3 regions of the Shewanella sp. YLB-07 genome follow, and region 1 is predicted to be linked to each of the others. Evidence: predicted binding sites of a transcription regulator. Region 1 holds the regulator's gene; each other region holds the start of a gene.
What was found. The regulator LexA, encoded in region 1, represses DNA repair genes until DNA is damaged. The targets are predictions, from matches to a motif close to TACTGTATNNNNATACAGTA.

Region 1 (11,423 bases):
CAGTTTGCCAGGCCAGTGAAGGCTGGCATGACGGCACCAAATACCATGATAAGTCCATGGACTGTGGTCATCTGATTGAAGAAATTAGGCTCTATCAGCTGCAGCCCTGGTTGAAATAGCTCTGCACGTATCACCATAGCCATAGCGCCACCGGTGAGGAACATGATAAAACTGAACCAGAGGTAAAGTGTGCCTATGTCTTTGTGATTGGTGGTGAACAGCCAACGTTTAATGCCCGAAGGGTACAGTTCTTGATGTTCATCATGGTGGTCGCTGGCTTCTTCAACCTGGACCATTTCCATATTAGGTTCCGCTTCGCGGGTTAAAGTATTCATATTTACTCCCTATTGGCCATGCTGACTGACATCAGCTGCCTGAACCGTATCGCCTGTGTTGTTGTCCCATGCGTTACGTTCATAAGTAATTACAGCGGCAATTTCTTGCGCGGTTAATTGCTTTCCAAAAGCCTGCATCGCAGTGCCCGCCTTCCCATTGATAACCATCTCTAAGTGATCAGTTAATGGTCCTGTGGTGATTGGGCTGCCTTTCATTGGAGGGAATACACCGGGTAGACCCATGCCGTTAGGCTGATGACATGCTGCACATCGGGACATGTATACTTGTTCACCTTGGGCCATAAGCTCATTCATGGAGAGGGATTTACTCAAGGAAGCCTCAGCCTCAGCTGCGGCAGTGCTGGCCTGATTTTTTTGTTCGGCTACCCAGATGTCGAAGTCGGCTTGGCTCAGGGCTTCGACCACGATTGGCATGAAGCCATGATCTTTACCACAGAGCTCGGCACACTGGCCGCGATAGGTACCTGGGATATCGATACGAGTCCATGCTTCATTGATGAAACCCGGGTTAGCATCTTTCTTGACGGCGAATGCGGGAACCCACCAGGAATGGATCACATCTTCAGATGTCATCAGGAAGCGAACTTTTTTATTGATGGGCAGCACTAAGGGCTTATCGACCTCGAGGAGATAGTTCTCTCCCTTCTCCTCGGTTCCTTCTATTTGTGCTCTCGGGGTTGAGAGTAAGCTATAGAATTCTATATCTTGATCGAAATAGCTGTAATGCCATTTCCATTGAGAGCCTGTGATCTTGATGGTGATGTCGGCATCACTAGAATCTTCCATGGCGATTAAGGTTTTAGTCGCTGGAATTGCCATAATAATGAGTATGATGAAAGGTGTAATGGTCCAGGCTATCTCGACCTTAGTACTTTCGTGGAAATTGGCTGCTACGGCACCCTTAGACTTTCGGTGATTGATCATGGAATAGATCATTACTCCGAAAACCACAACACCGATGGCGCAACAGATATACAGGATGATCATGTGCAGGTTGTATACCTGTCCACTGATATCCGTGACACCCTTGGTCATATTAAGGGGCATTTCTGATGCCAAAACGTATGGCGTAAATAGCAACGCCAGAAAAATATACAACACTCGCTTCACTAGACTTCTCCTCTGTCAAAAATTAAGACAAAGAAGAGTCACACAGTAAGTCTCTGCTCTATGCAAACTCTTCAGTTCCCAAAAAAGCAACGATGACTTCAAAGTGCAGTGGCGGTTCACTTGTTATTTTAGTTTGGCAGTCACTTACTACCAGAGTTAACCACGCTCGCACCTACGGCTGAATATATCAGTACCGACTTCAGCGAGGTAAATATCTGGCCTTACACAGATGGCAGGGCTTTACTACGCCGACTACTAAATCGTTTGGATATAACAAATTATCGTTGTTATATCCCTAACTTACTTGGTGTTGAATTATTGATCAAGATCACTTTTAATGAATTTTTTAAAAATTTCGAATAAAAATCAAATACAAAAAAGTCCCTTGCGGGACTTAAATAATCATTTTTCTATTGGCTACATTGACTGGAGATTAGTGCAGAGATCCAAATAAACAGGCTTGATTGAAGTGAGCATCTGTTTGTTCATGGGCTTTAGCATGTAAGTGACTATTCGCATCTTCGATGACAATGCCAAGGGCGCGAGCGCTCTTTTCTACGAGTCTGAGTCGTCGGTTGTCACGGGAATCTAGGACCTGAGTCCAGCAGATGACGGCACTGGATGTACCACTTATGAGTGCTTTTTCCATGGCCCATAAGGTTTCGATTTCGTCTTTAGCATGAACCAACAATACTCGGTCCATCCTAACACCGGCTTCGGCTAACATCTGCTTGTAACCTATGTTGGGAGGACTGATCAATACGATCCATTGCCCCTGATGGCTCAATGTGGCGAGCCGATTACTCACCTTTTTCAGTTCCACCCGGCCCTGAGTGTGGGTACTTACTGTAGTGATACTTCCACACTCTTGGGTGATGGACGCTTGGTCAAGGGGATTCGTCCATAAACCTGGGTGTCTAGGGCTATTTCCGATTAAATTTTTCATTACCAAGCTCCTTCGCCAATGTGCGATTTCATCTATTGCCAGTTGCCGTTACGGATCACACCGACTGCCAGCCCCTCAATGCTCAGGCTCTGACTGGTGAGATCGACCACTATCGGTGCATAGTCTTCATTTTCAGCATGGAGATAAACCATGCTGCCCTTTTTCTCGAAGCGTTTTACTGTGACATCCTCTTCCACTCTAGCCACGACAATTTGGCCATTCTTGGCTTGTGAAATCTTATGCACTGCGAGCAGATCACCCTCGAGAATGCCGATATCTTTCATGCTGTCGCCGCGCACCCTAAGTAGAAAGTCGGCACAGGGACGAAACATGCTTGGGTCGACCTGATAATGTTGTTCTATATGTTCCTGGGCAAGGATGGGTTCGCCTGCGGCAACCTGGCCGATCAATGGCAAGCCTAAATCTTCTGGCTCCGCAGCTTGTGTGAGTCGGATGCCGCGGGACGTACCGGGAATGATCTCTATGCGACCTTTCTTAGCCAGTGCCTTAAGATGTTCTTCGGCAGCGTTGGCGCTCTTGAAACCTAGTCGCTTAGCTATTTCGGCTCGAGTCGGAGGCATTCCTGTATCGGAAATATTACGCTTAATGAGTTCTAGAATCTCGGCTTGTCTTGGTGTCAAAGGTCTCATGATGAATCCTGTCTTTCTATACAGTTACTGTTAGTATATACAGTATTTTAGTCAGTGCAAGGATTAACCAAGATTAGTGAGTATGCAAAAAAACTCTCAATCGCAAGCCCATGGTTTATATTTATTATTTTGGTGTGACTACTCGGTGCTTATATAACGTTAAAAATAGGTGGTGGGCATGGCCTCCTTGAATTATATATCTTTTGTGCTGGTGGTTATCTCTCTAAACTGGCTTATTTTATGTTCTAGGCTATCGAGATGAATTGTACCTATACCTAATATTATTAACTTATGTTGCCTTATAAATGTGAACACCCGTAAAGCTATCTAATATTAATTTTTTTGAAAATTATATTCAATCTCAAGTGCTTTGAGTGTCGAATCAGGCATGCGGGGGATTTTGCTGACTACTATTAGGGAGATCTCTCTTTTATCTGGTATTCTATGCCGTTATTAAGAAGACTCACATTGTATAAGAAAAATGTCAAAAAAAGACTCTCTTTGGTATAAATCCTTACGTTGGATTCAGAAAAAGCTGGTACAAACAATAGTTGTACCCCATGACCCCTTCGCCGATCTCAACTTAGATCCAGATAAGCCTATGGTTTATGTGATGAAGACTGAATCTCTCAGCGACATCGCTTCCTTAAGTGAAATCACTAATAAGTATGGGCTTCCAAGCCCTTATGATGAGTTGGTTGTCGATGGTGAGTACACGCCGAGGGTGGTGTGTCTGGAAGGTGCCAAGCCGCTATTTGGCCAAAGAGAAAGTAACGAGTTTTTCTTAAATAGCTTTATGGATCTGCTCAAGGTACATAGGCAGAAGCCTGAACTGGATATACAGCTAGTGCCGGTTAGCCTTTACTGGGGGCGTACTCCAGGTAAAGAAGACGATACCATGAAGGCGGCGGTATTTGAGCGTCAAAATCCTACCTGGCTGCGAAAATGCCTGATGATCCTCTTCCTGGGTCGACATAATTTCGTTCAATTTTCTAATGCCGTCTCAATTCGTTATATGGCCGACGAACACGGCACCGACAAGCGAATTGCTCATAAGTTAGCTCGTGTTGCTCGAGTCCACTTCAGCCGTCAACGTAAGGTCATGACCGGACCTGTTTTGCCTAAACGTCAGGTGCTATTTCAAGACCTGTTAAATTCAGAGTCCCTGAAGAAGGCGATTCTGGAGGAAGCGGCGAGCAAGAAGATCTCCGAAGTCGAGGCCAGAGCAAAGGCGATGGAGTATCTCGATGAAGTTGCGGCGGATTACTCCGAGAGCTTTGTGCGCATCGCCGAGCGTTTCTTGGCCTGGCTGTGGAACAAGTTGTACAAGGGTATCAATATTAAAGGTGCCGAGCAGGTAAGGCAGCTACATCATGATGGTCATGAGATCATCTATGTACCTTGTCATCGTAGTCATATGGACTACCTACTACTGTCTTATATTCTTTATTATGAAGGCATGGTGCCACCGCACATCGCTGCGGGTATCAACCTCAATTTCTGGCCTGCTGGGCCTATGTTCCGCCGTGGTGGAGCCTTTTTCATTCGCCGTAGCTTCAGGGGTAATAAGCTCTATACAGCGGTTTTTCGTGAATATTTGGATCAGCTGTTCACCAAAGGTTATGCGGTAGAATACTTCACCGAAGGTGGGCGTTCACGCACCGGGCGTCTGCTCGCACCTAAGACTGGCATGATTGCCATGACGCTCAATAGTGTGCTGCGAGGCATGGAAAGACCGGTAACTTTAGTGCCTGTGTACTTAGGTTATGATCATGTGATGGAGGTCGCCACCTATCATAAAGAACTTAGCGGCAAGAAGAAAAAGAAAGAGTCTGTTTGGCAACTGTTTGGAGCGCTGCGTAAGCTAGGTAACTTCGGTCAAGGCTATGTGAATTTTGGTCAACCCATCACCTTAGACATCTATCTGGACGAGCAAAGACCCGATTGGAAGCAGGAGATAGCCAAAGATCCTGAGCAGAAGCCGAAGTGGCTGACTCCTGTGGTGAATTCCTTAGCTAATCGGGTTATGACAAGTATTAACGATGCGGCGGCGGTGAGTTCGGTGACTCTGACCAGCTTGGTTTTACTCGCCTCTGAGCAACATGCTCTGGAGCGTTCACAGCTTGAGAAGCAGCTAGATCTCTATTTAAAATTGCTCAAAGATCTGCCCTATACCGAGTTCACCTCGGTACCCGAAGGTGATGGCAAGTTACTGGTACAGCAAGGTTTAGAGCTAAAGAAGTTTCAGCTAGATAGCGATCCGCTTGGTGATATCATCTCAATAGAGGATAGCCTTGCTGTAGCTATGACCTATTACCGTAACAATATCATTCACCTATTGATTGTTCCCTCGCTGATTGCAAGCTGTTTGACTCAGCATGATCATGTCACCAGAGACGAGATTGTCGCTACGGTAAAAGATTTCTACCCCTTGCTGAAAGCGGAGTTGTTTATGGGTATTGAGGACATAGAAACTCATGTTACCCAAGTTTTGGATCTATTTATTGCTCAAGGTTTAGTGACCGAATCCGGATGTCTCTCACCTGTCGAGAGTCAGATCAACCAGCTGTTACTGCTTGCGGGTACCGTGAGTGAGACTATGCAACGCTATGCCATTATATTTAATCTGCTGGCAGTCTGCCCTAAGATGGAGCGCTCTGAACTTGAGCGCGAGAGTCATAGATTGGCACAGAGACTGGGTGCGCTCCACGGCATCACGGCGCCTGAATTTTATGATAAGAAGCTCTACGGCACCCTGAGTGTCAAGCTAAAAGAGCTAGGTTATATATTAGATAGCGACAAGAGAGGGGAAGTCGAACGGATTAGACTGCGAGCCAATGGCCTGCTGCGTTCATCTGTCAGACAAACCATTGAAGATAGCGTCGCTGCGGAGCACAAAGCGTAATGGCTAATCATATGAATGCGGCTAAGAGTGGGACTGAGCGTCGTTCCCTGCTGGGTGGAGCCATGATCATTGCCGGAACCGCAGTCGGGGCTGGCATGTTTTCTTTGCCAGTCGTCGGTGCAGGAATGTGGTTTAGCTATTCGATATCCATGCTGATCGGCGTCTGGTTCTGTATGTTAGTTTCGGGTCTTCTACTGCTGGAAACTAACTTACATTTTGAGCCTGGAGCCAGTTTCGATACCTTGACTCGTGAGACCTTAGGTAACTTTTGGCGAATTGTGAATGGTCTCTCCATCGCCTTCGTGCTCTACATCTTAGCCTACGCATATATCAGTGGTGGCGGGTCTATCGTTAATCATAGTCTCGAGGCGGCCGGAATCGAGCTGCCTCAGAGCGTGGCTGGTCTGGTTTTCGCCTTAGGTTTGGCATTCGTCGTATTTATCAGCACCAAAGCGGTAGATAGGATCACCACTATCATGCTGGGTGGCATGATCATCACCTTCTTCCTCGCCGTGGGTAACTTACTGATAGATATCGATACCGTGAAGCTGTTTAAGCCAGATGGTGAGGAGACATATCTGCCATATCTGTTGGCCGCGCTACCTTTCGGTCTGGTGAGCTTCGGTTATCACGGTAATGTACCTAGCTTGGTTAAATATTACGGAAAAGATCCCGCCACGATTATCAAGGCGATCGTCTTAGGTACCCTGATAGCATTCGTTATCTATGTCTGTTGGTTAGTCGCGACCATGGGCAATATCGCAAGAAGCGAGTTTGTCGACATCATAGCTCAGGGCGGTAACATGGGGGTCTTAGTCGGAGCCTTATCTGGGGTGATTGCCAGCGATTGGCTAACCAGCATGTTGACCCTGTTTGCCAACTTAGCCGTTGCCTCTTCTTTTCTTGGGGTGACTCTGGGTCTGTTCGATTATCTTGCGGATCTGTTTGGTTTCGACGAGTCTCGTTCGGGGCGTTTGAAGACAGCTACGGTTACTTTTTTACCGCCGACCGTATTGGGTCTGCTCTTTCCTGATGGGTTTCTGATTGCTATCGGCTTCGCTGCGCTTGCGGCTACGATATGGGCGGCCATTGTACCTGCCATGATGGCCCATAGAGTGAGAAAAATGTATCCGCAACATGAAGGTTTCAGAGTGCCAGGTGGGACACCCGTGATCGCCATAGTGATCTTGTTTGGCATCATCACCGGAGCCTGCCATCTTCTGGCTATGGCAGATCTGTTACCCGTGTTTGGCTAAACTGATCAGCAATAGCAGAGCCCTTATACCAATCGGTATTATATGGGCTCTGTTTTTTTACTGTATATCAAAATAATTAAAAGAAGATCCCTGCATTGAAAATAACCCAAGCTGAGCGAGATGCCGTCTATAAAACTATTTTCAATCGTCGTGATGTCAGAGCCGAATTTAAGTCAGATCCTATCCCGGATGATGTACTCAAGCGGATCCTTACCGCGGCTCATCACGCTCCTAGCGTGGGTTTCATGCAGCCCTGGGATTTTGTGATTGTCAGAAGCGATCAGACTAAGCTGAAATTGAAACAGGGTTTTACTCAGGCTAATGCAGAGGCTGAAGCGCTTTTTGAGGGGGATCGCAAAGAACAGTATAGTACCCTCAAGCTTGAGGGGATTCTGGAGGCGCCGATCGGTATCTGTGTCACCTGCGATAGGACAAGAAGCGGCCCTCTGGTCTTAGGTCGCACTACTAATTTAGATATGGACCTCTATAGTTCCGTTTGTGCCGTACAGAATTTGTGGCTTGCCGCTCGCGCCGAGAACATAGGCGTCGGTTGGGTGAGTATCATACATGATGATGTATTGCATCAGACCTTAGGTATCCCGAAACATATCGTACCCATTGCCTATCTCTGTCTGGGTTATGTGAGTCAGTTCTATGACCAGCCTGATCTGGAGAAACGCGATTGGCTCAAACGTCAAAACCTGGACTCTCTCATCCATGAAGAACAATGGCAAGCTAAGTTATAGCAGTTATGGTTTTATCCTTTCCAGATATTGTTGTGGCGTACAGTTTCTGAATCGTTTGAATGCCTTACTAAAACTCTGCTTATTGGCATAGCCAAGTAACTGAGTAATTTCCTCGATAGATCTATCATCTAGCATATATTTGATCGCTTGATTACTGAGAATATAGCCACAGATGCTAGTAAAATTAAAACCATGAAGCTGCAATCTGCGCTGTAGTTGCTGCCTGGAAATATTAAACAGGGCTGCGACACTATCTACCGTGGGTAGGCCATAGTATCTGGCGTAGTTGACCATCTCAAACAACACCTTTGGAGTATCATGGGGTTGGGGCATATCCAGATACTGTTCGAATAGGGAACGGGGCATAGAAACCGTACTGTTTTCCGCTGTCAGCAAGTTTGCTTGTTGTACCAAGGCGTCCGTGCCTATCCAGATCTCTGTCTGAGGGGCGTTCCAGATGACTGGACAATTAAACAGAGATTCAGCTTCCTGTCTACCGACAGCCGGTCCACTGATGTGGATCTGCAGCGGTCGGTAGTCACCACCCAGAAAGTGCTTCAATGTATTGAACAACATGATGGCGACTCGCAGCGAGTCATGGGTCTTGTGTTGATTAAACGCATAGGGGTTACGGTAACACCACTTAATGATTTTCCCAGACTGGATGATGTAGTAACTGGCTCCCGAGTGGAAACTGGCGATGCCATAATTTATACGCCTTACACTCATGGCTAAGTCTGTGGTTGCCAGAAAACTGATCCCGGGAATATTCAAACGAGAAAAATCCAGGTATTGAGCTAATCTCAACATGTAAGCCGAATCTTGAGTGACTTGTTCTAGCCGCTCTAACCAGTGACATATTTGACCAAAAGGAATCAGTGCCATGGGTTCATCCATCAAGGCCTGGGGGATATTCAGCTCTTTCGTGCTAATGCCATACACTCGCTCCACCCCGGTGAAAACTGTGCTTATGTAGCAGGCTCGGATGAATGAGGTATTGAATTTCATGGTCATGGCTCAAGACTTTAGTTAGGTCTAATTAAATCATTTACGGTGATTTTTTGATACTAATAGACTCACTATCTTGCTCCTTATTTCATAAGAGGCAGACTGGATACAAGATTTAACACTTCAATGTAAGTTCCGGCTCGAGTAGCAGAACAATGACTTACCTCGTTTGAATCATTTTCTCGTTAATCCATTTTGCTTACATGGGATCACTTTATTTATGAGTTTAATTAGTATGCCGTTTGTGGACTCGGGTCTGGATATTACGCTACATGTTGTGGCGGCAGTGGTGATGATCACGACTGTGGCCGCCATGGCTATCGGCTTCTGGAAAATCCATGAGCTGCCAATCAACAAGGCGCATAAGGAGGATCACCATCAGATTGGCTTGATCACCGCACTGACCTGGATAGGTTTCCTATGGCATTGGGTTTGGGTATTGGCCGTATTGGTGGCATTTGTCGATGGCGAAAAGGCCCTGCGGAGGATCAGAGACGTTTGGCATGAGGATAAGCTGCCTGAGCCCGAATCCAAGCAGTATCAGGTTAAGGGCGAGGAGGCTAACAATGCTTGAAGGTTTAGCGGTTTGGGCCCTGTTTATCTATCTGCTTAGAATGGTGGGGATGCCATGGAATAAATACAGTAAAAGCTTCGCCTATCTTGGCGGCGGTGCTTGGTTGTTATTCGTATGGATAGGCTTGATTAACTATACGCCTATGGATATCTCAGGGGGCTCCATAGTCCAGTCACCTCATATTCAGCTCAGGCCAGCATCGAGTCAGGTAAAGGGGCTGGTTAAGCATATCTATGTGGTGCCAAATCAGACTGTCGAAGCGGGTCAGCTGATCTATGAACTCGATGATAAGCCTTATCAAATAACCTTGAACAAGTCTGTGGTGGCTCAGGAGTCGGCCGAGCTCGATCTAGCCCTGTCTAAAGAGGATGTTAACTTAGCTAAGAAGGCTCACCAGGCTGCACTGACCGATATCGAAATAAGTGAAAATCAGTTGCAGGCGGGGATAAAAGATCTCAAGTGGAAACAGAAAACTCTGGCGCGCTTTATGGAGCAAAATAGAGTGGTGCCGGACACCATCACTAAGAGTCAGCTCGATGAGCAGAATAATGATGTGGATATCGCTCAAGCTAAGGTGAACGCCTATGCCTCTCAGGTCGATAAGGCTAACCTTGCGGCTAATAGGACAGAGTTGGACATCGGTAAGGCTAAGCTGAGCGTTCAGAGTCGAGGTTCAGATCTGAAAGCCGAAGTTGAAAACCTTGCTAAGGCTCAGTGGGATCTGGATAGTACTAAGGTTTATGCTCCGGCTAACGGTTATGTGACTAACTTCATCATGCGAGAGGGGCAATTTGTCGGCCAGATTCCACGTATGCAGATGTATACGGAAGAGAAATATGTGTTGATGCGAGTCAATCATCAGGCCATACGTAATGTTAAAGTCGGTCAGAGGGCGGAATTTACATCAGCGGTTTACCCCGGCAAGGTGTTCAACGCCGAGGTAGAGGGGATCATAGAGGCAACTGGGGAGTCCCAGGGCAGCCTTATCGCCAGAGATGACAATGTACGTCAACTGACGGGCGCTAATGTGAATAATAAACACCACTTCGTGCGTCTCAAACTCTATGAAACAGGTGATTATGATATTCCTGTAGGGGCGGTTGGACTGGCTTGGATATCGGGTGAGAAACCTATCGCTTTCCTTGCCTTCTTAGATGTGATCAGGGGAATAGTGATCCGCATGAAGTCGCAAATTTACTACTTCTATTCTATGTAGCCTAAATTGAAATAGTCGACTCCACCTCTAAATCATGGTGGAGTCTTTTCTATCTGATAGAGTGACTGAGTCAGAGGCAGATCTGGTTACGACCTTTCTTCTTGGCTCGATAGAGGGCCAGGTCGGCTCGTTTCATGGCCTGATCGAAGCTTTCACCGCCGAGGCGTTCGGCAACTCCGATAGATATAGTTACACTGACCGTCTTCGTTTTCGCATTTCTCGACTTGCTTCGTTTGGCCTTGGCCTGGGTATTACTCTTATTCTGACGTTTATCCTCCCTCAAGACGATACGATAATCTTCTATCGACTCTCTGACATCTTCTAAGTCATCAAGAATCGTTTGCGCATCTTTACGAGGGAAGACGATAGTGAATTCCTCACCTCCGTACCTGAATACTTTACCGCCTCCGGAAACGCGGGCCATCTTTGCCGCTACGAGTCTAAGCACCTGATCGCCAACGTCATGGCCATAAGTGTCATTGAACTTCTTAAAATGATCGATATCCAGCATGGCCACGCTGTATTTCCTTCCTAGGGAGAGTACCAGATTGTAGAGGGCGCGTCGGGATGCGAGCCCAGTCAGCTCGTCTCGGTAGGCCAGAAAATAGGAGTCAATCAAGATGGTAAACAGGTAGATCACGGCCAGAGATGACAGG
Region 2 (11,423 bases), on a different contig from region 1:
GTAAGTACACCTTAACGATAGAGAATGCCGTTCTGCACCACAGCCAAAACCAGGTTGCTAAACCTGATGTCGCTTTAGTCATGTCGATGAACACCATGAACAGTATTCAGCTTAAAGAGTTCACCTTCGATGAAGCCATCAAAAATGGTTCAGTGAAGATAAGTGGCGACAAGAAACAGTTTAATGAGTTTCTCGGTATGCTGGACGACTTCAACTTCTGGTTTAATATCGTGACACCATAGCTGTCACGCCTTAATCATAAAAACTGAGTTCCTAGGATCTAGATCCTAGGAACGCTTCATTTTACTTACAACTTACTGCTTTAACTGTGCGATATTCACCTAGATAGTAAATATAGGGACCACAGACGCCCTACATCTTACCTCAAACATTCAAGCTGGATCCTGAAATGAGTTCAGGATTACTCAGCGAGTAATTTAGAACCAATATCGACAATACAGCTCCATAAGTCTGAGATGTTGGCCTAGCTGCTGATGCTGATGCTGACCACGAAAAAAATCCCGTTAAGGAGTGAACTTAACGGGCAAAGGGTTGATGATGCTATTTTAATGCTTGTGGTTTACAACAGAGATTCGAGTTTGTTCTTTAAGTAAACACTCGATTCTATGGCTCTCATCCTTGAGTGCCTATTTGGGGATCTTACTTTTTAATCATAGGGTTAATGTGGAGTCTCCATTTAAAACCTAATTCACTGGCATTTCATCCGTTGGTGTTATAGCCAATGCGTGCATGCCTTTAGGACCGGCCTCTACCTTATATTCGACAGCTTGGCCTGCCGCCAGAGTCCGGTAACCTTCCATTTGTATGGCAGAATAGTGGGCAAAAACATCTTCACCACCGGCGCCTGGACAGATAAATCCAAAGCCTTTAGTGTTGTTAAACCACTTCACCGTTCCTTTCATCATGCCTAGAATCCTTCCATCTTAATTCGACGATCTGGATATAGAACTTGAATCGCTATCTAGCCCTTCCAGTCTTGTTACCGCAGCTTCGAGAAATTAATAACCAACAAAATGTCATTAACTTGTTAAATTACTAAAATGATAATACGTGATCTGCAAGTATCATGGCACTGTTCAAATGGGCAGTAGCTCAACTGAAAAAGATAAAATGTCTTCTTCATATCGAGCAGGCATCAGTATTAAGGAGAGCATCGAGCTCACTGCAGGTTAAGTTGTGGTGCCGGAGCATGTCCCCGAGATGGTGTTTTAGTCAATGATATACAAAAAAAAGCCCGTTCAAGGGGGAACGGGCAAATATTGGTCTTAAATAAGAAATTTACCGAGTAAATAAAAATAAGAGAATATATATTATTTAATCCATCTCATTTCAATGAGCTGAACCGAATAATAAACAAACAATTAAAATATAATTCAATCTGAGTTTAACTTATTCTGAGTAACTAATAACCTGCATGTCTAAATGTATAGACAAAAGCAAATATATTATGAGTTCATTATCCTGTATAAATGACACTTTAATAACTGTTCCCTCAGACAGCTAGAATATAATGAGTTAACCATTCTCCGTACCATATAAAGCTAAAACCCAGTAACCATAGGTTATTAGAGAGTTCTCTTATATTCATGAATATATATTTAAATATTGACGTTATTCATCCTAAAGAATATCAGTTTATAATTTAAACACCTAAAGTATGATATTTAAACAGCTTATATTAAGCCTTGCCTAATTGCACAAACAATCGCCTGTGCCCTATTTTGTACATTGAGCTTCTTATAAATGTTTTTCAGATGAAACTTCACTGTTCTCTCTGTGATAGAGCAGATCATGCCAATCTCCCAAGATGACTTTCCTTCGGAAGACCATGCCAATATCTCCCGCTCTCTCTTCGTCAACTCCTCCACCGGGTGCATAAGACGGGTCATGGCCTGAGCCGAAACCGCATTGATCAATTCTAAGGTCGCGAGCTGCTCCGTGTTGAGCGAACAACCACACACAGATGTGATGTTCAGCTCCTTATAGATATGTCTGGAAGAAAAAGAACCTATGCTGGCTCCCTCCTTCAAGCCCATCTCCTGTGCTCTCTCCAGAAAATTGAACTGATTCTCTGACAGCGACATCATCGAAGGGACAGACTTCCAATTAAAAGAGTTCCTGAAGGACTTGGAACAACTCACTATCGGGTCAATATATTGAAATTTTTTCTTCTGATATATGCTGTCCCACTCCGCACTCTTGGCCGCGAAACCAAATCCGGAACTAACGACCCTCTCAATATTAATACTGTGATCCGGGCGGATAACCAGAGTAATGAGAGCCACTCCATCAACTTCCAACAAGTTTTGTAAAGTCTTAGCACATTGCAGTATCTCATCACAAGATGATGAGGCACTAAACATTTGATATACATCTGAAACTTGCTTTATATTAAGCGAGATATTATTCCCTTCCAGCAATCTCATTATTCATCATCCTTCAATTGAATGTTTCGTTAGCCAGGTCACTGCAATAACAAAAAATAAAATACAATTAAAGTATCACCCTAGCGGTAAGTTCCCCTACCGATACTCGCCTAAGCTATAAATTTAATCTCAATCAAACCAAGATGCAAAGAAAAAAGATCGATCTCTTAACAAAAAAATCACAGTCATCAAGATCGGCGATTGCACAAATCAATTTTAATCAAAAATAGCCATGGTTTGATAAGATACTCAATTAACGGCGGTTCCCATCGATTCAAGCTTGATCCGCTTGTGTATTTTACACCTGAATCCATGGGGTGACATGGTAAGAGCAAACTGCTCAGTCACTTCACTGCTCGCCTGCATGGGCTGCAAACTGAAGTTTCTGAACAGAGTACTGAACGCCAACTTGATCTCCATCATGGCCAACATCCTTCCGGGACACAATCTGGCCCCGCCCCCAAATGGTTGAAGTGAAGAAAATGAGGCCTGATCTTTGTCCAGCCAACGATTTGGGTTGAAGCTGTTAGGATCGCTGAACAGATCAGGGTTAAAACCGTTGGCGTGTAATATTAAGAATATCGGTGTTCCCTTACTGACACTATAGCCGCCCACTTGGGTATCTTGTATCGGCTCCAGATAGAGCAGAGGTGTCACTGGTTTTAATCTCATCGCCTCATAGGTGATGGCATTGAGAAAAGATAATCTGGGGAGCGGCCAGCCTAAAATACCACTAACATTCGACTCCAGTAGTTCTCGATTTAAACGCTCCTCAGCCTCCCCATCGTTTGATAATAAGAATGCCATCCAGGTGAGCGTATTGGCCGTGGTATCCTCCCCCGCTAGCAGGAAAGTGACCGCATTGGCGATGATATCATCATCGGAAAGAGAGGTGTCTTCTTGTTGCACAGTCAACATGACCTGTAACATATTTTCCGGTTTTTTGGCCAACTCAGGGTTATCGGCCATTTTTTCCTTTTGGTTGCTGATGAAACCCTTTACCAGCGTCTTAACCTCCTTGAGGGAAGCATCGAAAGCTTTATCTGCTCTCGACGGAAATAAGCGCCAGATAGGTACAGGTGACGTGATTCGTTTGTTCATGGTTGGAAACACAGTTTTCAGGCAAGCTTCTAATCTGGATGAGGAATTTTCCAGTGAATTGAAATCTTCACCGAATGCCAGCCAAGTGGTGACGTCGACGGCATAACGCTTAAACTCATCCAGAAGATCGAACTCTTGCCCCGAAACGGCTAAGTATTCGAATCGCTTCTCCAGCCTCTTGGTGATGACCTGTAACAGGGGGAAAAAATGCTTCAGATGACCAGGCTGAAAACTAGGTTCTGTGAGTTTTCTGTGGGTTTTCCATTTCTCCCCCTCCGCAGAGAATATACCGTTTAGCCCAGCCTCTTCAAAAACCGTTTCTATGCTCTTAATTCTTCTGAATTGCTCTGGACGGCTACGTAACAAGGTCTTAATCAATTTAGGTTCGGCCACTATCATCACAGGCTTAATCCCTAACCTGATCCGAAAAATATCTCCATACTGCTCAATCCATTTCAACATCTGGAGGTGGATATCGGTTTGCTTCAATGCACTGACATGCCCGAGAATACTCGTTGCCGGAGGCCCGGATAATTGAGAGAGTGATTTCATTTTTAGCCCTGAGTAAACTTACATTTTATTAATTACCGGCAGAGAACATCTGCTCTCTATAGTTTCCTGTATAAATTTAATGAACACAAATACTATTTTATTTATAAATATTATTTACAAACGTAATATCAATTTAATAAAATTCACTTTTAAAATTATTTTCAAACATTCTCATCGTTCATGATAATAATTTAAAATATAAATAGGAACAATTACGCAACCTTAATCTCTTACAAAAATAACTTTTCCATGAACTTAAGTTCACTCAACGAAATACTTCAAGGGTTCAATTACTCTCAGATCTTTAACTAGCACCTCAGGACTTCAACAAACTTCCCCTTCAAACGCCTTATTGCAATATCCGACATTTACAACTGACCTTTCGGACAGTACCTAAGGTTCTATTATCGCGGTGTAATTCACCTTGAAATTTGCCCAAATTAGTAGAACCCTATGCTGGAATCAAATCAGACTCCATTAACAAATCAGACTCCATTAACAAATCAGACTCCATTAACAAATCATCACACCAGTGATAATGTCCATCGCTTTGCAGTAAATCCCCCCCAGTACCTCGTCACCCATAGCCCGAATCAAGGGCAGATGGACAAACTATATCGACTACGCGCCGAGGTATTTTGTCGTGAACTCGCCTGGGTCGGAAGCCCGGAAGATGAGAAGGAATATGACAACTTCGATAATACATCGACCCATCTGGGACTCTTTATCGATGGTCAAGCGACCGGATACCTGAGAGTACATCATCACGACACTCCCTGGATGATCAATACGATTTTCAGCAGCCCTCTGCTGGGCTCTAAACCTACAACTCAACTCGCTAACTCTTGTGAAGTATCCCGACTATTAATCAAGTCCACTCACAGAGGAAAAACGAAGGTGAGTAATCACCCTCCTCTGAACCTGTTGCTGTCACACTTACAAAATTATTGCCGCAACAGAAACATCAGGTATGTCTACATGGTAGTGACACCCGCAACACGAGTCGTTTTTTCCCGAATAGGCTTTAAATCGACCCCGTTATCCAAGCCGGTTAAGATGGATGATGGTTGTTATGCCATGGCGGCTGTACTGGATTTTGGACAAGTCGAAACACTGATCCCTTCGAAGAAAACTCTTTGCTCCTAGCGATTTTATTTAAAGAGAGCCGCTAGATGACTACCTCATCTAGCGGCGCTAAAATCTTATCTGCTACTCGAAACGCATTAGCAAGAATCGTAAAGGTTGGGGTCACACTACCACCCGTTAAAGCCATGAATGAACGAATGAACGAATGAATTAACTGACTTAAACCTTCTCAAGTCGCGCTAAAATCTTATCAGCCACCCGAAACGCATTAGCATAAATCGTAAAGATTGGGGTCACACTACCACCCGTTAAAGCCATGAATGAACGAATGAATTAACTGACTTAAACCTTCTCAAGTCGCGCTAAAATCTTATCAGCCACCCGAAACGCATTAGCATAAATCGTAAAGATTGGGGTCACACTACCACCCGTTAAAGCCATGAATGAATTAACTGACTTAAACCTTCTCAAGTCGCGCTAAAATCTTATCAGCCACCCGAAACGCATTAGCATAAATCGTAAAGGTTGGGGTCACACTACCACCCGTTAAAGCCATGAATGAATTAACTGACTTAAACCTTCTCAAGTCGCGCTAAAATCTTATCAGCCACCCGAAACGCATTAGCATAAATCGTAAAGGTTGGGGTCACACTACCTCCATTAGGCATAAATGAACCATCGGTCACATAGAGGTTATCGCAATCATGTACTTTACAGTTCTTGTCTAACACAGAGGTTTTTACATCATTGCCGAAACGACAACCACCGGCGACTAAGTTTGAAGTAGGCTGAGTAAAAACATTACCCCAAGCTTGATGAGCCCCCATGGCTTTCATCACTTCAACGCCTCGATCCACCAGATACTGAGCCACCTTCTCATCATGGGAATGAAAGCCTGCTCTGACTTTGGCAACGCTCTGACCCCAGCGGTCTTTCTCTACAGGGTCCAGACTGACATAGCATTCATCATTAGTTAGCCAGTCACAGAAAACTTCAAACTTAAAGTCTTTCGACTTGGTGAAGTGGGATTTGATCTTCTGTTTCAGCGGCGTACCCCACAACAGGTTTTCCCCTTGCCACTTCAAGCTGGCAGTCTCCCCTGTTGGCGATGGTGGATCGAAGACAAAATCGAGTGTGCCGCCTTTTATTGGTTTAGATGAGACTGCTTTATCGTCAATCTCATACCAGTCCTGCAGGGCTCGATTGAAAAAGGGACCACGAATTTTAAGCTGCTTGGCCTCGAACTCTTTGAGCTTACCCATCTCAAACACACCATGACCCGTACCTCCGGCGCAGCAGTGCAGGTTTTTTCCCACCTGCTGATAGGTATTTCCTATGCCATTGGGATGTTTGTCGCCAGTGCTACTGAGTAACAGGCGGGCACTCTCAATGGAGTAACAGGCCACCACAAACAGCTTAGCCGTAACGCGCTTTGAGCTGTTTTCATCGGTCAGATCGAAATAATCCACGGAGCTTATTTGTCCAGAGCTGTCCGTATTGAGCCGATATACCTTAGCCTGAGTGACTATCTCACAATTGCCGGTTTTTACAGCCGCATCTAGCAAGGCTGCACGAGAGCTAGCCTTTGCACCGGAATGACAGCCATAACTGCCACAATAACCTGAGTATTCACAGCTTTTTCGGCCATTGAAGGGGATAGAGAGAATACCGCGAGCCATGGGTAAGGGATGCAGCTTTAACCCCTTACAGGCGGCATCGAAGCGCTGAGCGACAGGATGTTCTGCGGTCGGTGGAAAGGGGAAGTCTATGGTCGAACGCGGCTCTAACTGCGGATGCTTTACCACTTTGCCAGAGACGCCAATCACCTGTTCCACCTTGGTATAGTAAGGCTCGAGATCATCATAACTAATGGGCCAATCGACATTGTTAGCACCTTCAATGTCACCATATTCAGTGACTAACCTGAAATCTTGGGGCTTGAGACGATGAAAGTAAGCGCTCATAAAATTAGTCGCGCCGCCGACAGTATTGCCGCCCCAAAACTGAGCCGTAGTGTCTGATGACCAAGTGTCATCACCATTAGGCTCCTCAAGTACATGACGCTCATCCTTAAATTGTGAGCGAAACACACTGTGGCGAACCAATTGCTCATCTTTAAAGAAATCATTTTCTTTAAACCAGTTACCCTTCTCCAACACACCGACCTTATAGCCCGCCTTTGCTAACTCATAGGCGATAGGACCCGCGCCAGCACCACTGCCAACGATACAGATATCAAACTCTTGCTTACTCATGCCATCTCCTGCTCTGTTGTCAGCTAGCTAAAATCTAAATAGGTTTTGCCTTGAATCGGACGCGGGAAACCAGGCTGATGTTCGAGCCACTGCCAGCCGATACCATCTGTATTGCCACCATAGATAGGGTCTAAGGTCAGGGACTCCAGTAAATAATAGAGCAGCAATGAAAGCCAGTTCTCACCGGTGCGACTCTTGGCTATCTGCTTAAGCACGACATCTTGCTCATTCACCCCTAGCTTGATGAAACTAGCGCCATGGGTCGATTTTGCTAACTCTTCGAGCCAACCAACACCGCGCAAGATAAATGCCCTGTCACCATCGGCTAAATTGTCAGGATCATCGAGTGCCCAGGTCAGATATCTAAATGCGTTAAGATCTTTTGCCGAAGGTCCATCGTCATCATCGGGAAATAACTGCATCTGCACCGCTGCAACTACAGCTTGAGCATGGGAACTAAAACCTGCATCACTGCCTCTCTCCTGGCTATCAACCTCATCAGCGGCTGCAACTACTGAGGGCTTAGCACCAATCAAACCGAGTAAAACTGCGGCAGCACCTGTTTGTCTTAAAAAGGCTCTGCGGTTAAGGCCACTACTAAAGACACTGACTAATTCAGGCTTGCTTGAGCCCGCTTTTAACGGCTTATCTTTTAATTGTGCCTCAGTTAACGGGGTATCTTTTTTCAACATACGCTCTCCTTGCTGCAGCCCTGGCTTGCCATTAATTCTTGCCCCATTTGAGGTATCATCTGGTTCCACTGAGCAATATTACTACTCAGGGTATCTGTAATACCATCGACCTGCTTGATGACACCATTGATATCCACTAAGAAACTGGTTGGCGTGCCCATCACACCATAGAGGTGAGTCACCTCGGCTTCATCATCGAAGGCTATAGGGTAATTAGTCGAAAAATGAGATTGAAAACGAGTGATTTCAAATAAAGAGTCACTCCAACTGGTATTAACAGCCAACAGTTTCACCCGCTCTCCAAGCTCATTTTGAATATCCACCAGCTTAGGTGCCTTCTTCGTACAGGGGCCACACCAGGTATTCCAGAAGATGAGATAAACTGACTTATGTCCCTGATAATCACTCAGGTTAAACTCGGTTCCATCGAGTTGCTTGAGCGCAAAGTCGGGGGCGATTTCCCCCACAGATAAAGGCGCTGTCAGCGCCTTGAAACCAATAAATAATGACATGACAAGCACCCCATAAATCCCTTTAACCATCCTTCTCTTCATCATATGTGCCTAAATATCATCCAGTAAAAACATCTATTATTAATACCAATCGGTATAACAGCAGACCGCAAGCTCTAATAAAACAATTCAAGTTAAATGAGTTTTGCATCTTTTATTGATTTAGAACAATTTTTAACAAGCATCATGGACGCTCCCCATCAAGCACCGAGTATTTTTTAGCCCTCCTTGGAAGAAGGCACTTAAAGTCAGGTCGAAATATGGGTATTTTCAACCTTTTGCTACGTTGGGGGATTTAAACTAACCTGATGTTGTCAAAGACTAGAGCCACCCATTTAGCAAGGGGACTATTACACAATATGAAAAGAAGATTAGGGTTAGCTTTTTGTTTGATGATTATCGTAAGCGGGATCGCTTATCACTTCCTATCACCACAAATTTTGGTCAGAAATCATTCTGACAGAAGCTTTTACCAAATTATTTTTAACCTGCCGACAAGCCAGCTCACCTTTGAGCCCGTCAAGGCTAATAGCCGCCAAACCATCTACTTCTCCCCACAGGAGAAAACAGGCCTAGTCACTTATCAGCTTATTTCGATTAATGGAGCTCAGGTAGCGCAAGGCCATATAGAATATCAATTCGACGATAACAATTTTTCTCAATTCGGGACTAAGCTCAGCTTCATCATAGATGAGCAATATCGAATCAGCTTTAGCAGTAATCAACAGTAATGATTACAAAAAAAAGTGCATCTTAAAAAAGAGGCAAAGTGTTGAGATTATTCCATACTTATCCAAGATAAAACTCAAAGTATTGGAGTCTGATATGTCGCGGTCGTTAATCCCCAGTTCCAGCCCTTATGCAGATTTGATAGGATTTTCACGTGCGGTGCGGATAGGCAATCATGTCTGTATCGGCGGTACAGCTCCGATAGATAAAGGGGGAAATACGGTCGGCCTCAATGACCCGGCAGCACAAGCCCAACAATGCATACAAACCATCATACATACATTAGAAGTAGCCGGAGCCAGTTTAGACGATGTAATACGTACTCGAGTGATGGTTACAGATATAAAAGACTGGCCGAAAATTGCCGAAGTACATGGTGAGTATTTTAAACATATCAGACCCGCTTCCACCCTATTCCAAGTTAGCCGCTTCATCAATCCTGAATGGCTAATAGAGATAGAGGTAGATGCGATAATAGACATAGATCGCTGTATTGATTAATTATTAATCTCAGCATCTATAATGAACATTAAAGTAGATGTTGTCATCCATCAACATAGATCACTGTATCGATTAGCGCTTAAAGCTTAACGTTAAGCGCTATGTTCATCAATGGATTAAGACAAGAGCATGCGCCACCACATCCCAGGTAGGCTAGTGAAACCTGTAGTGTAATGTTTCAGCTCGCCATCTTTAAATACCATCAAGGTCGGCGTCAGCTGCACCGACCAATCACGGGCAATGTCATTATTACTGTCGTTGATGGTCTCAAACTCATAGCCCTTATGCTGAAGATATTTGACCATCTTGTCATCGGGTCCCGAGTTCATCGCCACTGTGACTACTGGGTACATGCTGGCCATGGTATCCACTGCCGGACTGACAAAGTTACACACCGGGCACCAGGTGCCCCAAAAATACACCAATACCGCCTGATCTTGGCTCAAGGCATCAATATCGATATCAGTCCCGGCTAAGGTCATGCCTTTGATATCTGGCAGGTTATCCCTTGGAATATCCTTACCACGCCAGATGTCCATCACTCCGGTGATCACTATGGCAAACAGCATAAACAGGGCTATTTGCTTAAGCCAGCCGAAGGCCCTTCTCAAAGGAGTAAGCGCCACGGTATCTAAGGCTATTTTTCCAGCCTGAGTTTTATCCTTACTATCGTCAGCGGCTCTACTCATTAGCCTTTGGCCTCAATCACTTCTTCAAGCTGCTCTTTGAGCACATCATAAGACACGAGTCCTGGAATAATCTTATCGCCAAAAATCATGCTTGGGGTGCCGCCTATGCCTAAGTTCCTCATCAGCTTGATGTTATCATGCATCATCTCGTTGACTCGAGAGTCCGTCTTTCCTAACCATTTCTCGGTATCGGTCAACTTAGCGACTTTAGCTATAGATGCTGAGTCGAGTCTACGCGGGCTAGACATCAACATATCTTTCAATTTTATGTACTTCTCAGGCTCGTTAAGCCAAACCGTCTGCGCCAACTCTACCGCCAGTTCAGACCCTTCCCCTTGCAGCGGCACCATCTTGATGATGATCTTCAGCTGAGGAAACTCTTCGATCAGCTTATTGAGCGAGGGTTCAATTTTCTTGCAGTAAGGGCAATTGAAATCGGTGAAATACACCATAGTGATCTCAGGGTTTTCAGCTCCTTTCCAGGGGTCGCTCTTAGTTTCATACATGGCGCTATAATTATCATCCAGAGCCGTCTGCTTGGCAGAATTTGCCCCTAACTGCTCACGAGTCTGCAGCGCTATGATGGCTTCCTTCAAGAGTTCAGGATCATTAACCAAGGCATCCTTGATAATGGCTCTGACATCTTGCTCTTGCTGAGCCGTTAAACTTGTCACCTCGGCGTGGACCGGTGAGATAAATGACAGCTGTGAGGCGATAAAGAGTGCAGAAGCGGTAATGCCAGACATGGCAATAAACTGCAGTTTTCTTGATTGCATCAGTTTTAGCGGGCTAAATTTATGCAACTTAGGCTCATTGGACTGGCTGTCTAACTTAGATACTGATTTCATCTTATATTCCT
Region 3 (10,482 bases), on a different contig from region 1:
GAAGTTTATGAACTTCAAGGCTGTGATGACAGCAAGTTGCAGGCGGCCCCTCCGACGCTGGAGGCTATTAATCAGATAAAGCTGGCTATGAGTGAACATCATGGCACGCTTGAATCCCTTGATGAAATGGATAAACAGGCATGGAAGCATGCAGCCGCATTACTGAATCGTACGTTTTTCTGTGAGGCGGGTTATAGCTTAAGCCGAACGTACGAGGCTTTTTATGATGACAAATGGGAAGATGAACCTAAATATGCTCCCTTGCGCCAGTTTGATGGACTTTTCATATTAGGCGCCTATCTTATCCAAGATGATATGGATAAGGCCTTGGAACTGGGCATTATTAATCAAGCGACATACAGTGAAATTAAGCTTTGGCAGGATGCTGAATTTACTGAAATAACCTCAGATTAATAAAGGCTTGATTGGACTAAGTTGCAGTGAACATATTGGAAAGGCAGCAAAGCCTGATGAATGCATTTGATTTGAATGTACGAACGGCTAGTAGCGAAGGGCGCTTTACCCAAGCAGAGCATATCGAGATGGCCACAGGTTATGTGCTTGAGCGGCGCACCGACTTTACCCTCTCGGGCCGACTCCCTCTGCTGCATAAACGCTTCTATCATTCAGGCAGTATGATGAGTCCAGGTTTACTTGGCACCCGTTGGCGCTGTTTGTGGGACATGAGCTTGCTACTTGATGGTGAGTCGGTGACTTTTACCGATGAGCAATATAATCAAGGCGTGTACGACTTGCCTGTAGCGGGACACAAAAGCCGGGTTTCCCATCTGCCACAATGGCGATTATTGCGCCGTGGTGATGATCTGTTGATGAGGCATGTCGATGGTCTTAGTTATCGCTTTGGTCACGCCTTTGGCGATAGGCTGCTTCTTTCTCGTATTAGTGATGGCAAAGGCAATGAGCTAACTTTCACCTATCATGGCGCAGTCCTGAGTCATATTAGTTTGGCCGATGGCCGACAGATTCGGGTGGATACTGATCTGGGCTGCATCAAGCAGTTGACCTTACTTACTCCACAAGCATTACCTATCCAAACCTTGGCTCGATACGAGTATAATCCGCTTGGTTATATGACGTCTTGCCGCGCCGATCCCGGTGCTAATTTTGATTATCGTTATAGCAGAAATGGTTTTCTATTGCGCAGTTCTGACTTGAGTCTCACCTGGCTTGAGTTTGATTATGATGTAAAAGGGCGTGCCCTTGCCATACGTGGTGCAGAGGAGCGTTTCAATGCTCAACTTAGGTACGATGACGAGCAAGGTGTGGTGTATTACAAGAGTGCGCGCTACGGGATCAGGCATTATTACACAGATGAGCAAAACAATATTACCCGCATAGTCTTCTCCAATGGTGATGAAACGATCAATGAGTGGTGGGACAATTGCCTTATCGCTCAAATCAATGCCCGGGGAGAGCCTTGTCAATTTACCTATAATGACTTTGGCCAAGTGACTGCAATGAGTATCCAGGGAGACAAAACCTGGGAGTATAGCTACGATGACTCGGGGCGATTGACGCAATACACCAATTCAAAAGGTGAAATATGGTCATACCGATATGATAATAAAGGAAACCTTGTCAGCGTATCCGATCCTTTTCTTATGCAGTGGTTCTATCAATACACCAGTTTGGGCCAATTAGCTTGGATTATCTCACCAGACGCTAGCCAAACGGGCTATCGCTACAACAGATTAGGTCAATTAGTGACTATTTTATTGGCTGATGGTGGAACTGTTGTTTTTCATTATGACGGACTCGGCCGCTTAGTTACACGATGTCAGACTTTGGCCGATGGAAGTAAAGAGGGGACTCAATTCTGGCAGTATAAGTTCGGTATGCCTTATCCCTGCGCTTGGGTTGATGAAGAGGGTCAACAAACTAATTTTGCTTATGATTGTGATGGGCACTTAATCGGTGTGACGAACTCCCAAGGGCTCAAGCATGATTATGAGTATGGTGCATTCGATACCTTGATAAGTCATGTCACTCCACAAGGGCGAAGCTGTTATCAGTATAACCATGATTGTCAGCTCATCAGCGTGAGTGAAGCTAAACAAATTTCAGATTCATCTTTGTATTTTCATTCTTATCAAGGTCAAGCTGTTCAGGCGGTGGCGACTCAGCCTGTCATGTCTCAACAAAGCAGGGTTGTGTTCACTTATGATGCAGCTGGCAGACTCGAGAGTAAAACCTTAGCCGATGGCACCAGTGTGCATTTCTATTATGATGCTATCGGTCGTTTAGTGCAGCAACAAAGCCGTACTAAAGAGGGGAGAGTCGATGCCAATATCCCCCTCGAGTGTAATGACGTCGTACATCAGCTCAAGGTCCTTAGTCCGGACGTAGCGTTAACCTTTGAATATGAAAAACTTGCCCAAAACTCATGGCGCCCCAAACAAAACAGCTAAAGACTATCAAGACACCCAAAGTTTAAAAGAGCAAATCTATGAACTAGGCTTAAACCAACTTTACATAAACTCAATATTCCGGAACAGAATTGGCTGAAAATCACATCAGAGTTTACTCGGTTGTTTAAAGGCCCTGTAGGAACTTTACAGGAGCTAAGTCGTTACTGTGAGCATTTAAAGAAAACGTAGGCATGGGGCGGCTAATTGTCATAAATGGCTAGACAGCGCCTAATATATATCCGTTAAGGTTCCTTAGTGAAAGAGTGTAAACCCAGCTGAATTTCCGTTCGGTATTTTGCGTTTTCCTGATTTGACTATTTCATCTAATTTGAACTCTTCTCGACAATTCTTAATGAGTTATGCATTAAAGAGGTCTATTTATCATGCCTGATAATTGATGATATAGATAAGTCGTGGCACACTGGGTTTTACGGTAGTTTCACATGTTTCTAGTGGTTGTTTTTTATTGAAATAATTTTGGATGTCTTTATTAGGAGGGGTTATGTATATTGTCGCGAACCGTATTCCGGTGGCTGTGGATTGGCAAGATGAATTTGAGAATCGATTTCGTCAACGTGTGGGACAAATCGACCAGCAAGCTGGTTTCGTCTCCATGCAGATCTTAAAACCTGTGAGTGAAGGGGCGCCTTATGTCGTTTTTACAACCTGGCAAGATGAAGCGGCTTTTGAGGCGTGGATCCACAGTGAAGATTTTAAGTTATCTCATCAAAATCCCTTACCCAAGGAAGCCTTTACCGGCAGACCTATGATTGAAAAGCATCAGGTGGTGATATCGACTAGGGGGTGAGTTCTAAATGACGTCATTTATCTATTAGGTTAATGCGTCTAACAAGAGGTCCTAGGGAAGAGAGATATTCTGCCAGTGATTTACGCTGTTTAGTGCGGAGATTCTCTCACCTCTTTGCAAATACATTTAAACCCTGTCAATTAGGAACAAACTAGATAATTTTCGCCAGCTGGTGGTGATGTCTTAGCTCTATATATTATTTGTCAGTAGATTAGCAATTGATCTTAGGAATATCGCGCCAGCTGGTGGTGTATTGAGGCGTGAGATATTCTCGTTTCATGTGCCACTTGGTCGTGAACCCTTGTGCAGCCATAAATATAGAGTCGGAGCCGTATCTGTGATTGAGTGCATCATAGACCTTCATTAATGCCGGTTTTTTCGGTGATGCAAACAGATCCAACTGGTTATGTGACTCACTGATAAGGTCGATTAGGCCTACTCCTACCTTGTAATAACGCACACCATCTCTAAATTGTTGCTTGGCTATCTGAGTCACTATTTGGGTTATTTCACCTGTGTCATTGGTGGGATAAGCAAATCTGTGAGTGAGTTTAAAGCCTATAGGCTGCTCATCGAAAGGGGAATTGGAGGCGAAAATAAGCAGTACCGAGCACAATGAGCCTTGCTCTCTTGCCTTGCTGGTGGCGATACCGACATGTTTGCTGAGGGCTTGCTGTAGCGAGTTTGAGTCTGTGATCCGCTCTCCCATGCTACGAGTCGAAAATATCTGTTGTTTATCAGCTCTGGCTTGATCCCAATCCTTACACGGCTCACCGTTAAGCTCCCGCACCGTACGTTCCATCTCGATACTGAACTGTTTTCTGGCCAGCCCAGGTGCCATCAGAGATAGCGCATAGGCCGACTTTATTCCCATTAAATCCAGCTTCTTAGATAAACGCCGGCCTATGCCCCAGACATGGCATGGCTTTATCTGCGAGAGAATTGCCTTGCGTTGGCCTGAGTTATCTATGACACAGACTCCGTTGTAGTCTACAAGCTTCTTAGCTGCATGATTGGCTATCTTAGCTAAGGTTAAGGTTTCTCCCATGCCAACGGACACAGGTAAGCGAGTTTCCTTCCATACTGTGCGCCGCAAGGCCTCGCCATGTTTCACTAGGCAAGGTATGGCTGGATAACAGTGTTTAAACGACAGGAATGATTCATCTATGCTGTAGACATGCTGATCTGGTGCAAAACGACCAATCACCTCCATCATACTGGCGGATAGTGAGCCATAGAGCTCGTAGTTCGAGCTTAAGGCGATAATACCTAAGCGATCACACTGTGCCTTAATTTTGAAGTAAGGCTCAAATTTTGGGACCCCGGCATCGACGGCCTGACGGTTAGCGGCGACGATACAGCCGTCGTTGTTAGATAGCACCACAATAGGGCGGCCACGCCACTCGGGACGAAATACCTGCTCGGCACTACAGTAAAATGAATTAGCATCGACGAGGGCGAACATCATATCTCCTCTGTGTGAGTTGATTCTGCTGGCCCATTAACTCTGGTATAAGTTCTGGTACAAGTTATTGTATTAGTTTCAGTACTCGTTTTGGTGCTATAACTCACTCTGTAACGACACTGGCATCAATAACTTTCATCGGTTAAAAGTCGGCTCGACGGCTGCGTCATTCATCAGCAGAGGACTCGGCCGATGGCAGCGAATTGAACGTACTACGATACCTTCGACACTGAATTGGTCGTACTCATGTATGACCACTGGCTGATGTTCATCATTAGCAGAGAGTAACATTCTTCTTTTTGTGTCAATAATTTTGCAGACAAAACTGCCATTGTAATTTGCCACTATCACGTCCTGATCTTGTACCTTGACGTGTCTGTCGACGATGAGAATATCACCATCGAATATACCGACATTTTGCATCGAGCATCCGCTTGCTTGGCCGATGAAAGTGGCACTGGGGTGCTGGATAAGTAATTCATCTAAGCTTAAAGGAAGCTGTTTATAGTCTGTGGCTGGACTCTCGAAGCCGGTTATTCCCGCACTGGCTGAGATTGGGATCATTTTTATCATGGTCGCTTTACCCTGCACTGTATATTTATACAGTTGTAAGTCTAGCAGTAATCTAGGCACTGGCAATCTTTTTCGGGATGATGGTGGCAGAACGTTAAAGTAGGATTGTCGTTTAATCTGGCTCGTGGGGAGAAACGGCTGATTTTAAGCACTTTTTGTTAATAGGGTTAGATTGGATCTGCCTGTGAACCTCGTATATTTGGTGGATAACGCTTGAGTGTCGACAGAGGCATCTTAGCCCGCATTCGGATTAAGATGTGCTGAAAGGAGACTGCAACTGGGTTTGGCGTGTTTTATGTATCAGTATTTTAATGAGCTTAGTATCCGTTTTATTGACGGTGATAAAGCACAATCTACTGTGTACTAAGTCTTGACAAGCCGACTGAAAGCCCTTCAATATGCAGATCATTGTGATCAAGATCAGTTTACTGTTATCTACATAATACAGGTAACTCGAACTCTCTTCTGGAGGTAAGCTTATGACGTTTGGCCAGTACAAGGCGATAAATATATTGGTAGTAGACGACCACTCGTTAATTTTTGATGGATTATGTAGCTGCTTAGCCCCATATTCCGAGTTGAATTTGGTGGGATTTGTTGAAGATGGCTTGGCTGTGTATGAGCAATGTTTAAAGTTAACACCCGATCTGGTGTTTATGGATCTTAAATTACCGGGCATGAGTGGTTTCGATGTTATCCGTCAATTACGTCAACGTTGGCCGGAAATGATGATAATAGTGCTGACGGCCACCGTTGAAGAGAAGAGTGCCCGTGAAGCATTGGATGTCGGAGCCAATGGTTATGTACTTAAAAACAGTCCGAAAAGTACCTTATTAGCGGCAATTAAATCTGTCAGTAAAGGCAAGACTTTTATCGATTCGAGTCTGGACGAGCAACAAGTTGAAGCCCTGATTGGTGCCGTCGATGGTGATATCCCTATGTTGACTCCGAGGGAACAACAAGTGCTCAAGTTGATCTGCGAGGGGCGTCGCAACCGGGATATCGCGGAGGATTTAGTCATAGGTTTGAAAACGGTTGAAACCCATCGAATGAATTTAATGCGCAAACTCAACGCACACAATGTGGCCGAATTGATGCGTTGGGCTCAGAGGTTGGGCTCTTAATTCTGCTTTTGTGATTGTACGGCTGATACTAACCCAGTATCAGCGTGCAATCATCTTATGTGTTTGTCTCGCAATTTAATGCCTGAATGAGCGCTTCTAGGGGCGCAAACTCCTCCAAACTTAAACAGGCTTCGGCTTCAAGGGCGACCTCTAAGTCGGCAGCTGCTTCAGAAATATCTTTTATTCCCGCTAGGCCCGCGCTGCCTTTAATCGTATGCAGTACATCGCTGAGGGGTTTCCATTCGTCTTGATTAATATGCAGTTTGGCTTGTTCGCCCATATCCGTTAAATGAGCGGCCAGTCGCTGATTAAGATCCGTGTGGGAGACATCGATCATCGGCGTGTCGATATCGGTATTGATGATCAGGGGCATATCGCGATCCAGTTGCAGATCTGCCGCCTCTTCAAGTGCCATATTTAACTGCTTCAATGACACAGGCTTAGTCAAATAGCTGTTCATTCCAGCGGCTCGAATGGTGTCATGCTCCATAGGGTTAGCATTTGCCGTGAGAGCAAAAATAGGGCATTCGGTGTCCAGAATATCTTCACTTTCACGCCATTTTCGTGTGGTTTGATACCCATCGAGTCCCGGCATGCGGATATCCATCAATACCAGATCGAAGATATGGCGCATTCCTTTTTGCAATGCCGCCTCACCGCTGCTGACACTGAACACTTGTTGGCCCAACTCGAGTAACATCTTGCCGATAATATCCCGGTTAGTATCTACATCATCCACCAGCAGAATTTTTAGCTTCCAGGGGAGCAGGGCCAGCGTATGGCTGCTTTGTTTGCGAGGCAAGTCGTGACGTATCTCGTGTAGACGTTGCCATAGGCGGGCGGGCAGGTGAGTAAGCTCAGGGTTATCTAGCTCCTCATTATCACCCTCTATAGGTTTAGCTCCCCATAATGCTAATTGTTTATGCAGGGCAAGTGGTGCTGTGATGGTATCGTCTGGCAAGACTAAGGGGGCTGTGGCTTGAGACAGGGGCAGGTCTAACACAAAGGTGCTGCCCTTGCCTAAGGTGCTAAACATGGTTAGCTGACCTTGCATTTTCTTGGCGAGTTTAGCCGATATGGGCAAGCCAAGGCCTGTGCCCGGTTGGTGGTGACAGCTTTGAGCAAAGGGTTCGAATATGCGTTGCTGATCTTGAATGTTTATGCCATCCCCCGTGTCTTCAATGCTGAAATAGAGATGATTTTCAACAACTTCTATACGCAATAAAATATAACCTTCTTCCGTGAATTTGGCCGAATTCCCCAGTAAGTTGACTAAGATCTGCCTCACTCTTAAAGGGTCCAGTAGTGCTTTTTCCGGCACATTGGCGTTAACGATGCATTCGAGTGAAATAGGCTTGTTCACAATTCTGCTCTGTATGGTGATCATGGCGTTGTCGGCCAGTGTCAACACGGGATAGAGCTGATAATTTAACTCAATTTGATCGGCTTCTATGCGAGAAAAGTCGAGCAAGTTGTTGATAATGGCTAATAGGGAATTCGCACAGTTATAGGCTGTGTCTCTGAGATCCATCTGCTTAGTGGTGAGCTCGGTATTACGCAGCAGCTCCAATGAGCCGGTTATGCCATTGAGTGGGGTGCGGATTTCGTGACTGATGTTGGTTAAATGCTCAGTCTTACGTTTATTGGCCTTTTCCGCTTCCAGGGTGGCAATGGCCAGCTCATGGGTTCTTGTTTCGACCTTCTTTTCGAGTACATCATAATTTTCTTTGACCGTATCCAATAAGTGATTATAGGCCTTGGCTATCTGACCTAATTCATCTTTTCTGTCTACGGGGAGGCGCCGCTCTAAGGTCGGTTGGCTGTCACTGTTAATTATGCTGACAAAATGGCCAATAGGTTTGGCAAAATTGATGCGCAGCACATTGAGTAGGACGAAAGACATAAAGGCCAAAGAAAGGAGTGACCAGGGCAGTTCCGCGAAGAAGGGGGTTAAGGCCATATCTTTCAGAAAATCATTTGATATCAATGTGATTTGCTGCCATCCAGGGCCATGAATGTGATTTTTAATCACATAGTATTCACCTAAGGGATGTAGAACCCGCTTCTCATTATCTGGGTGGCTGCTGTTAAACTGGTGTTTTAAGGTGTTGATGGTCTCAGGTGACAAGGCCAACATAGATTTAGAGAATAGTTCACCTTCCGGTGTCATGAAAAAACTGACATCCCCAGGCCCTAATGAATTATTGAGATCCATCACTGAGACCAGGTTTATCCCAAAACCTACCTGGGGAGCGTCAGGGTTAGCCGGATCACTGGAATAACTGAATATGAGGTGATAATCACCGGATCTTTTATCAAGAATGGGCGCTCCCCAACGATAACCATCGAGGGATTTTTTACTCGTCAGTTGTTTTATCTCTTCGAGCCTTATCTGAAAATATTCTTCGTCTGCATTGGAGTCCGCATAAATAGAGATCCCTTTATGAGGCTTATAGATGAAGCTATCTAAATATCTGTGTTGGCCCGCATTACCAAAAGTCTGGGCAATCCACATGCTTAAGGTGTCATTTTCTTTATTAGGGTTTTCTGCCAGAGGAAAATAATGAGCGACTATTCCTTGGGCATTGATCTCATTCATGGATGAGAATTGATGTAACTGCTTATCGAGTTGACGAGCATCATAGCGTGCATCGGAAAATAGGGTGTTACTTACCTGAGATCTTAAGTCACTTAGCTCACCGTAGGCGATTTGAGCTCGGTGGAGGGTTCGGGAAAAGGTGTTGCTGTAAGCTTGGTATTCAATCATGAGCCAGAGACTGACGAGGACGGCGGTAAATGATACTGTGAGTTTGGTGACCAGTGAGGCTTTCCATTTAATCTTCATCATCTTCTTCCATCTGTTGCCAGCGGCAATCATAAGTTATTGTTAGAAAGTACCGTAAAAACAGAGTACTTGCATCGAATATTTGTTATTTCCCACACTAGGCATAGTTGACTCTGTATAGGGTTACTGATATCAGCTTGAGTCAAGTTTGCGAGATTGGCTATCAGGTGAACGACTGAGAGAGTCATTGATGATATGTATATTGACGTTTTGATTGGGCATGATGCCGACAACGCCCTGCTCATTGGCTATGGCGGCTATGGTTCCTGCAACATGGATGCCATGGGCATTATTATGTCCGGGGTCATCTTCCTCTACATAATCCACATCAGCGCGCAAACTCAGCGCCTGCACGCTTTCTTCATTCAGTTTGGCGGTGTAACCATTACTGCGGCCTATGCGTATTATCTCTTTTGCTGAGACACTGTTTAAGGCTCGATGTTGAGAGAAAACCTCATTGATGCGTGGCTTGTAAGCCAATATGTTGGCTGTAGATCTTGTTTCCGTCGAGCTGCCGGCATTTCTAAATTTTACGATGTAACGTTTAGGCAGAGGTGAGTGTGGCTTAGCACCCGAGTCGAAGGAGTGTTTATCTTGCATCACGTCGGGAGAGGCATGAATATTGGCGGAGATCAGCATAGATAATGCCGACAGGCTTATCGCCATTTTTATTGTGCTTGTTGTCATAGTTATCTTCTATTTGTGTTAGCGCATGTGGTTTTAAGCCAAGCTTTAAAAACTCTGTGACCCGTCATACTAGTTTTCTTCTGCCGTTTTCATATCAGGTGAACTACTGAGTTGTGCCTGCCATCTCCTCAAACCTATTTGTCCCGAGTGCTAGTTAAGGTGTTCACCTGATGGGCGCGAAATCCCTTCGATCACATACTGAATCCATGGAGGAGAGCAAAGTGGCTACTCAGATGATAGATAGATTAGTTAACAGTGGATTTCTCACCTCGACATTATCCCAAGAGGGAAATGCCTGGTTATTGGCCGAGAGAAAAGCCTATGTCGTGGAGCAAGAGACGTCTGCTTCTGTTGCCATAGTGCTCAATGTGTCAATTGAGATGGAACTTGACTGGATAAACCAAGCGAGCCTAGCGCTTGCGGCCTGTGAAGAAGCCCGGGATTGTGGCTTACAGTTTAGAGATAATGCCTGGTTGTTATGGCGTTATTACGATGAAAATCAAGATGATGAATTAGTTTACCAAGGGGTTGTGCTACAGCTGGCTATCGCG

Region 2: FS373_RS11680 (acyl-homoserine-lactone synthase) is a predicted target of LexA. The motif match lies at 4,473-4,492, and genes of this name have one in related genera.
Region 3: FS373_RS15705 (LexA family protein) is a predicted target of LexA. The motif match lies at 5,291-5,310, and genes of this name have one in related genera.

Annotation. Positions count from the first base shown of each region.
Region 1 is NZ_VOQB01000012.1:176,483-187,905, forward strand. It holds gene ctaD (cytochrome c oxidase subunit I) at 1-296, opposite strand, end outside; partial or broken gene coxB (cytochrome c oxidase subunit II) at 354-1,466, opposite strand; gene FS373_RS23285 (cell division inhibitor SulA) at 1,900-2,412, opposite strand; gene lexA (transcriptional repressor LexA) at 2,445-3,062, opposite strand; gene plsB (glycerol-3-phosphate 1-O-acyltransferase PlsB) at 3,544-5,967, shown strand; gene mtr (tryptophan permease) at 5,967-7,223, shown strand; gene bluB (5,6-dimethylbenzimidazole synthase) at 7,319-7,969, shown strand; gene FS373_RS23310 (AraC family transcriptional regulator) at 7,973-8,983, opposite strand; gene FS373_RS23315 (MFS transporter) at 9,198-9,551, shown strand; gene FS373_RS23320 (HlyD family secretion protein) at 9,544-10,767, shown strand; gene FS373_RS23325 (sensor domain-containing diguanylate cyclase) at 10,838-11,423, opposite strand, start outside.
Region 2 is NZ_VOQB01000004.1:471,455-482,877, reverse strand. It holds gene FS373_RS11700 (alkyl/aryl-sulfatase) at 1-242, shown strand, start outside; gene cspD (cold shock domain-containing protein CspD) at 705-926, opposite strand; gene FS373_RS11690 (helix-turn-helix transcriptional regulator) at 1,695-2,447, opposite strand; gene FS373_RS11685 (cytochrome P450) at 2,697-4,100, opposite strand; gene FS373_RS11680 (acyl-homoserine-lactone synthase) at 4,554-5,246, shown strand; gene FS373_RS11675 (GMC family oxidoreductase) at 5,759-7,441, opposite strand; gene FS373_RS11670 (gluconate 2-dehydrogenase subunit 3 family protein) at 7,465-8,133, opposite strand; gene FS373_RS11665 (peroxiredoxin family protein) at 8,127-8,645, opposite strand; gene FS373_RS11660 (hypothetical protein) at 9,005-9,376, shown strand; gene FS373_RS11655 (RidA family protein) at 9,471-9,875, shown strand; gene FS373_RS11650 (protein disulfide oxidoreductase) at 9,992-10,444, opposite strand; gene FS373_RS11645 (DsbA family protein) at 10,564-11,412, opposite strand.
Region 3 is NZ_VOQB01000006.1:350,638-361,119, reverse strand. It holds gene FS373_RS15730 (hypothetical protein) at 1-414, shown strand, start outside; gene FS373_RS15725 (DUF6531 domain-containing protein) at 441-2,429, shown strand; partial or broken gene FS373_RS32045 (transposase) at 2,490-2,661, shown strand; gene FS373_RS15715 (antibiotic biosynthesis monooxygenase family protein) at 2,932-3,237, shown strand; gene FS373_RS15710 (Y-family DNA polymerase) at 3,449-4,702, opposite strand; gene FS373_RS15705 (LexA family protein) at 4,838-5,272, opposite strand; gene FS373_RS15700 (two component system response regulator) at 5,755-6,399, shown strand; gene FS373_RS15695 (two component system sensor kinase) at 6,455-9,247, opposite strand; gene FS373_RS15690 (protease inhibitor I9 family protein) at 9,377-9,931, opposite strand; gene FS373_RS15685 (hypothetical protein) at 10,153-10,482, shown strand, end outside.